2 regions of the Streptomyces laurentii genome follow, and region 2 is predicted to be linked to the other one. Evidence: predicted binding sites of a transcription regulator. Region 2 holds the regulator's gene; the other holds the start of a gene.
The links. The regulator HrcA, encoded in region 2, represses chaperone genes, less so after heat shock. The targets are predictions, from matches to a motif close to TTNGCACTCNGNNNNNCNGAGTGCNAA.
Positions count from the first base shown of each region.

Region 1 (3,524 bases), on a different contig from region 2:
CCGCATCCCCACCATCCTCCGCACCTACACCGGTGGCGAGTCCCAGGTCCCGGCGGAGGGCACCACCCTCGCCGAGGTCATCGCCGACCTGGAGAAGAACCACACCGGCATCGCCGCCCGCGTCCTGGACGACCAGGGCAAGCTGCGCCGCTTCGTCAACGTGTACGTGAACGACGACGACGTGCGCTTCGAGCAGGGCCTGGAGACGGCGACGCCGGACGGCGCCGGAATCTCGATCATTCCGGCGGTCGCCGGCGGCTGCTGAGGTGAGCTGACCGCCCCTTAGGGGTTCGTCTCACCGGCCCCATTTCTCTCGCCCGGCTCACCCAGTGCAATACGGAATTGCCCCTTCCGCATCAACAAGCGGAAGGGGCAATTCTGCATGGTTGAGCGCGATAGAGTTGGGGAAGCCCCCTCCGTCGCCCATGCCAGACGCATATGAGAATGCGCGGCGCCGCGACAAGATATGACCAAAGAGGCCGTGGCTTCTGCACCTTCTGCACTGATTTGCCGGGCCCGACTTGCCCGGTAATTCGGCGTATTCGCACCGATTCCCTATTCCGTCGCACCCAGAATTCTCGTCCGACTGACCTGTTGCAGAGGGCAGTTGGGCAGATACATTCAGCGGCGGTCGACGCGTTCCGGCGCAGGGTCTGACCCGGGTCCGCGAAGTGTGGTCCCGCGCAAGGGCCAGTAATAGGGGAGTTAGGCATGGCTCAGGGCACCGTCAAGTGGTTCAACGCGGAGAAGGGCTACGGCTTCATCGCGGTCGACGGTGGTGCGGATGTATTCGTCCACTACAGCGCGATCCAGATGGACGGCTACCGCACCCTCGAAGAAGGTCAGCGGGTCGAGTTCGAGATCTCGCAGGGCCAGAAGGGCCCGCAGGCGGACATGGTCAAACTCGCCGTCTGACCGCGGCGCGATCGGCCACCGACGCACTTCCGTCGAGGGGCCCGCATTCCTGACCGGGATGCGGGCCCCTCGCGCGTATACGGGGGCGGGTGCCTGTGCGGGTGGGGGGCGCACGCGCGCCCGTACACGCGCGCAGGGGTACGGGCGCGTGCGCCTCGTGGAAAGGTGCGACGGCGGGGCCGGCGGGGGCCCGGTGGGGGCTCCGTAGAGGCTCCGCAGCGGCTCCACAGCGGCTCCGCGGAGGCCTGGCGGGGGTGCACCGAGGGTGCGGCGGAGGTGACCGAGAGCCGCCCGATCGCCGAGAGTCGCTTGCACTCGCATGGGTCGAGTGCTAATCATTGGCGTTAGCACTCTGAAGGTGAGAGTGCTACGAGGATCGGGCAGATGAGGCCGCCGAACCGCGTGGGGCAAGGAACCACGGGGCATGCGCCGGCCGTCCGTCGCGGGCGTCGGCGCGGTCCTGGAGCGTTATCCACCCCATGTCCGGGAGGACCACTTCACATGGCCAAGATCATCGCGTTCGACGAGGAGGCCCGGCGCGGTCTCGAGCGCGGCATGAACCAGCTCGCTGACGCCGTCAAGGTCACCCTCGGCCCCAAGGGCCGCAACGTCGTCCTCGAGAAGAAGTGGGGCGCCCCCACGATCACCAACGATGGTGTCTCCATCGCCAAGGAGATCGAGCTCGAGGACCCGTACGAGAAGATCGGCGCCGAGCTGGTCAAGGAAGTCGCCAAGAAGACGGACGACGTCGCCGGCGACGGTACGACCACCGCCACCGTTCTCGCCCAGGCCCTGGTCCGCGAGGGCCTGCGCAACGTGGCCGCCGGTGCCAACCCGATGGCCCTGAAGCGCGGCATCGAGAAGGCCGTCGAGGCCGTCTCCGGTGCGCTGCTCGACCAGGCGAAGGAGGTCGAGACGAAGGAGCAGATCGCCTCCACCGCCTCCATCTCCGCCGCCGACACCCAGATCGGCGAGCTCATCGCCGAGGCCATGGACAAGGTCGGCAAGGAAGGCGTCATCACCGTCGAGGAGTCCCAGACCTTCGGTCTGGAGCTGGAGCTCACCGAGGGTATGCGCTTCGACAAGGGCTACATCTCGGCGTACTTCGCGACCGACATGGAGCGCATGGAGGCCGCGCTTGAGGACCCCTACATCCTCATCGTCAACTCCAAGATCTCCTCGGTGAAGGACCTGCTCCCGCTCCTCGAGAAGGTCATGCAGTCCGGCAAGCCGCTGCTGATCATCGCCGAGGACGTCGAGGGCGAGGCCCTGTCGACCCTGGTCGTCAACAAGATCCGCGGCACCTTCAAGTCCGTCGCCGTCAAGGCCCCGGGCTTCGGCGACCGCCGCAAGGCCATGCTGAACGACATCGCCATCCTCACCGGTGGCACGGTCATCTCCGAGGAGGTCGGTCTCAAGCTCGAGAACGCCGGCCTGGACCTGCTGGGCCGCGCCCGCAAGGTCGTCATCACCAAGGACGAGACCACCATCGTCGACGGTGCCGGTGACAGCGAGCAGGTCGCCGGTCGCGTGAACCAGATCCGCGCCGAGATCGAGAACAGCGACTCGGACTACGACCGCGAGAAGCTCCAGGAGCGCCTGGCGAAGCTCGCCGGTGGCGTCGCCGTCATCAAGGCCGGTGCCGCGACCGAGGTCGAGCTCAAGGAGCGCAAGCACCGCATCGAGGACGCCGTTCGCAACGCGAAGGCGGCCGTCGAGGAGGGCATCGTCGCCGGTGGTGGCGTGGCGCTGCTGCAGGCCGGTTCGGTCTTCGAGAAGCTGGAGCTGGACGGCGACGAGGCCACCGGTGCCGAGATCGTCCGCAAGGCGCTGGCCGCCCCGCTGACCCAGATCTCCGTGAACGCCGGCCTTGAGGGTGGCGTCGTGGTGGAGAAGGTCCGCAACCTGCCCGTCGGTCACGGCCTGAACGCCGCGTCCGGTGAGTACGTCGACATGATCGCCGAGGGCATCATCGACCCGGCCAAGGTGACCCGTTCCGCGCTGCAGAACGCGGCCTCCATCGCGGCCCTGTTCCTCACCACCGAGGCCGTCATCGCCGACAAGCCGGAGAAGGCCGCCGCGCCGGCCGGCGGCGGCATGCCGGGCGGTGACATGGACTTCTGATCCTGACGGATCGGCAGTTCATCGCTGAACGCGACCGAGGGCGGCATCCCCAGTGGGGGTGCCGCCCTCGGGCTTTTGCGCGGTGTCAGATACGTGCGTGCACGTCAGCGCACGTCAGCACAGGTCAGCGCACGTCTACGTAGTCCTCGTACGCGTACGAGGAGTTGAAGTGCGTGCCGTCACCGCTGTGCCGCATGGTGTACCAGCCGTCGACCGTCGACGCCTTCTTGAAGGTCGCGACGCCGGTGGAGTCGGTACGGGCGGAGCCCAGCTGCTTCCAGGTGTTCGAGCCCTTGGCCTTGAACCACACGGTCACGGGAGCGTTCCCGTAGTTCTTCCAGGTGGTCCCGATCTGGTGCTGCAGCCGGCCGGTGACCGTCACGGTCGCGCCCTTGCGGACCGGCTCCGGCGACGCGTTCACCGCGAGGATCTTGGTGGCGCTGCGGCCCATGCCCCAGATGATGGTGGAGCTCTCCAGGAACCGG
Region 1 is NZ_JBEYHT010000007.1:29,738-33,261, forward strand. Features, by position in the region: gene ABZ693_RS06530 (MoaD/ThiS family protein) at 1-265, shown strand, start outside; gene ABZ693_RS06535 (cold-shock protein) at 712-915, shown strand; gene groL (chaperonin GroEL) at 1,417-3,039, shown strand; gene ABZ693_RS06545 (hypothetical protein) at 3,164-3,524, opposite strand, start outside.
Region 1: groL (chaperonin GroEL) is a predicted target of HrcA. The motif match lies at 1,224-1,250, and genes of this name have one in related genera.

Region 2 (3,524 bases):
GACCAGGACGTCCAGGGAGGAGACCTGGGCCGCGATGCGGGACTCCTTCGAGCCCGGGACCAGGTGGTCGACCAGGACGCCGAGGCGGGCGTCCGGGGCCGGGGCGAAGTCGGCGACGATGCTCGGGAGGTCGTCGACGCCCTCCAGGTACTCCACGACGACGCCCTCGATCCGCAGGTCGTCGCCCCACACCCGTTCGACCAGTTCGGCGTCGTGGCGGCCCTCGACGTAGATGCGGCCCGCCCGCGCGACCCGGGCCCGCGCGCCCGGGACCGCGACCGAGCCGGACGCCGTGCGGGTGGGGCGGGCCGGCGCGGGCCCGGCGGGGCGGACCAGGGTGACCGGACGGCCGTCGATGAGGAAGCCGCGCGGCTCCATCGGGAAGACCCGGTGCTTGCCGAAACGGTCCTCCAGGGTCACCGTGCCCGCCTCGCAGCGGATCACCGCCCCGCAGAAACCCGTTCCGACCTCCTCGACGACCAGATCACGGTCCGCCGGGACCTCCGGCACGGGTGCCGAACGCTTCCAAGGGGGCGTCAGATCGGGGTTGTAGCTGCGCATTTCGGCGACGCTACGACACCGAGGCGCGCCGTGCCAGTTCCTCGCGCTGGCGTCGTACGAACCCGGCGTCCACCACCGCCCCGTGCCCCGGCACGTACAGCGCGTCCTCGCCGCCCAGCGCCAGCAGCCGGTCCATGGCGGCCGGCCACTCGGCGGGGACCGCGTCCGGGCCCGCCTGCGGTTCGCCGGACTCCTCGACCAGGTCGCCGCAGAAGAGCACAGGCGGAGTGCCGGGCACGAGGACGGCCAGGTCGTGGCGGGTGTGGCCGGGCCCCACGTTCGCCAGTACGACGGGCCGGCCGCCCAGGTCGAGGGTGAGTTCGCCGGAGACCTCGTGTCCGGGGGCGATCAGCGACGTCGCCGCGGCGGTCGCGGCCTCCGGGTCCACCCCGTGGCGTACGGCGTCCGACCGTAGATCGTCCGCTTCCCGCCGGAGCAGTTCGGCGAGGCCCGCGGCTCCGTGGACCTCGGCTTCTGGGAACGCCGCGGTGCCGAACACGTGGTCGAAGTGTGGGTGGCCGAGTGCGACATGCGTCACGCTCCGCCCGCCCGTGAGCGAGGTCACCCGCGCCCGCAGTTCGGCCCCCTCGGCGAGGGTCGAGCCCGTGTCGTAGAGCAGTACCCCGTTTCGTCCCGTCACCAGGCCCACCGTGGCGTCCCAGCCCGGCAGCCGGCGCCGTCCGACCCCCTCGCCGAGCCGTTCCCAGCCGCACGATTCCCAGTCCATGTCCATGGCGGGACGCTAACCGTTCGAAGGGCGCCCAGCCCGCCTCCTTGCCAGGAGCGATGTCCGCCGCCTTACACTTGCGGGTGGATTCCTGGCACTCGAACAGGGCGAGTGCCAAAAGCGGAGCAAGCGGAACCGGAACGACAGCTGGAGGTGCGCGCGATGCTCAGCGAACGCAGACTCGAAGTGCTGCGCGCGATCGTCCAGGACTACGTCGGCACGGAGGAGCCGGTCGGCTCCAAGGCGCTGACCGAGCGCCACAAGCTCGGCGTGTCGCCCGCCACCGTGCGCAACGACATGGCGGTCCTGGAGGACGAGGGCTACATCGCCCAGCCTCACACCAGTGCCGGCCGCATCCCCACGGACAAGGGCTATCGCCTCTTCGTCGACCGTCTGGCCGGCGTCAAGCCGCTCTCGACCCCCGAGCGGCGGGCGATCCACAGCTTCCTCGACAGCGCCGTCGACCTCGACGACGTCGTCGCCCGCACGGTCCGGCTGCTCGCGCAGCTGACCCGGCAGGTCGCCGTCGTGCAGTACCCCTCGCTGACCCGTTCGACGGTGCGGCATGTGGAGCTGCTCTCGCTGGCGCCCGCCCGGCTGATGCTCGTACTCATCACCGACACCGGCCGGGTCGAGCAGCGCGTCGTCGACCTTCCGGCGCCGTTCGGCGAGACGCCTCTCGCCGATCTGCGGGCCCGGCTCAACAGCCAGGTCGTCGGCCGCCGTTTCGCGGACGTGCCGCAGCTGGTGCAGGATCTCCCGGAGTCCTTCGAGGACGTGGAGGACCGTGGCACGGTCTCCACCGTGCTCGCCACCCTGCTCGAAACCCTCGTCGAACAGCGCGAGGAACGGCTCATGATCGGCGGTACCGCCAATCTGACCCGCTTCGGGCACGACTTCCCCCTGACGATCAGGCCCGTCCTGGAAGCTCTCGAGGAGCAGGTCGTGCTCCTCAAGCTGCTCGGCGAGGCCAAGGAATCGGGCATGACCGTACGGATCGGGCATGAGAACGTCCATGAGGGCCTCACGTCCACATCCGTCGTCTCGGTCGGCTACGGTTCGGGCGGCGAGGCAGTCGCCAAACTCGGCGTGGTCGGACCGACCCGCATGGACTACCCCGGAACGATGGGAGCGGTACGCGCAGTGGCACGTTACGTCGGACAGATCCTGGCGGAGTCGTAAGTGGCCACGGACTACTACGCCGTACTCGGCGTGCGCCGCGACGCTTCACAGGACGAGATCAAGAAGGCTTTCCGCCGTCTTGCCCGTGAGCTCCACCCGGACGTGAACCCGGACCCGAAGACCCAGGAGCGGTTCAAGGAGATCAACGCCGCTTACGAGGTGCTCTCCGACCCGCAGAAGAAGCAGGTCTACGACCTCGGCGGCGACCCCCTGTCCGCCTCCGGCGGCGGTGGCGGGGCCGGCGGCTTCGGCGCGGGCGGCTTCGGGAACTTCTCGGACATCATGGACGCCTTCTTCGGTACGGCGTCCCAGCGCGGCCCGCGCTCGCGCACCCGGCGCGGCCAGGACGCGATGATCCGCCTGGAGATCACCCTCGACGAGGCGACCTTCGGCACCACGAAGGACATCCAGGTCGACACGGCCGTCGTCTGCACCACGTGCTCCGGCGAGGGTGCCGCGCCCGGCACCTCGGCGCAGACCTGTGACATGTGCCGCGGCCGCGGCGAGGTCTCCCAGGTCACCCGGTCCTTCCTGGGCCAGGTCATGACCTCGCGCCCGTGCCCGCAGTGCCAGGGCTTCGGCACCGTCGTCCCGACCCCGTGCCCCGAGTGCGCGGGCGACGGCCGGGTCCGCTCGCGCCGTACCCTCACGGTCAAGATCCCCGCCGGTGTCGACAACGGCACCCGCATCCAGCTCGCGGGCGAGGGCGAGGTCGGCCCCGGCGGCGGCCCCGCCGGCGACCTGTACGTCGAGATCCACGAGCTTCCGCACGAGGTCTTCCAGCGGCGCGGCGACGACCTGCACTGCACGGTGACCATCCCGATGACGGCGGGCGCGCTCGGCACCAAGGTGCCACTGACGACGCTCGACGGAGTCGAGGACGTCGACATCCGGCCGGGCACCCAGTCCGGCCAGTCGATCCCGCTGCACGGCCGCGGTGTCACGCACCTGCGCGGCAACGGCCGCGGCGACCTGATCGTGCACGTCGAGGTCCAGACCCCGACGAAGCTCGACGCCGAGCAGGAGCGACTGCTGCGCGAACTGTCCGAGCTGC
Region 2 is NZ_JBEYHT010000076.1:24,322-27,845, reverse strand. Features, by position in the region: gene ABZ693_RS31895 (DUF3097 domain-containing protein) at 1-561, opposite strand, end outside; gene ABZ693_RS31890 (MBL fold metallo-hydrolase) at 572-1,294, opposite strand; gene hrcA (heat-inducible transcriptional repressor HrcA) at 1,451-2,470, shown strand; gene dnaJ (molecular chaperone DnaJ) at 2,471-3,524, shown strand, end outside.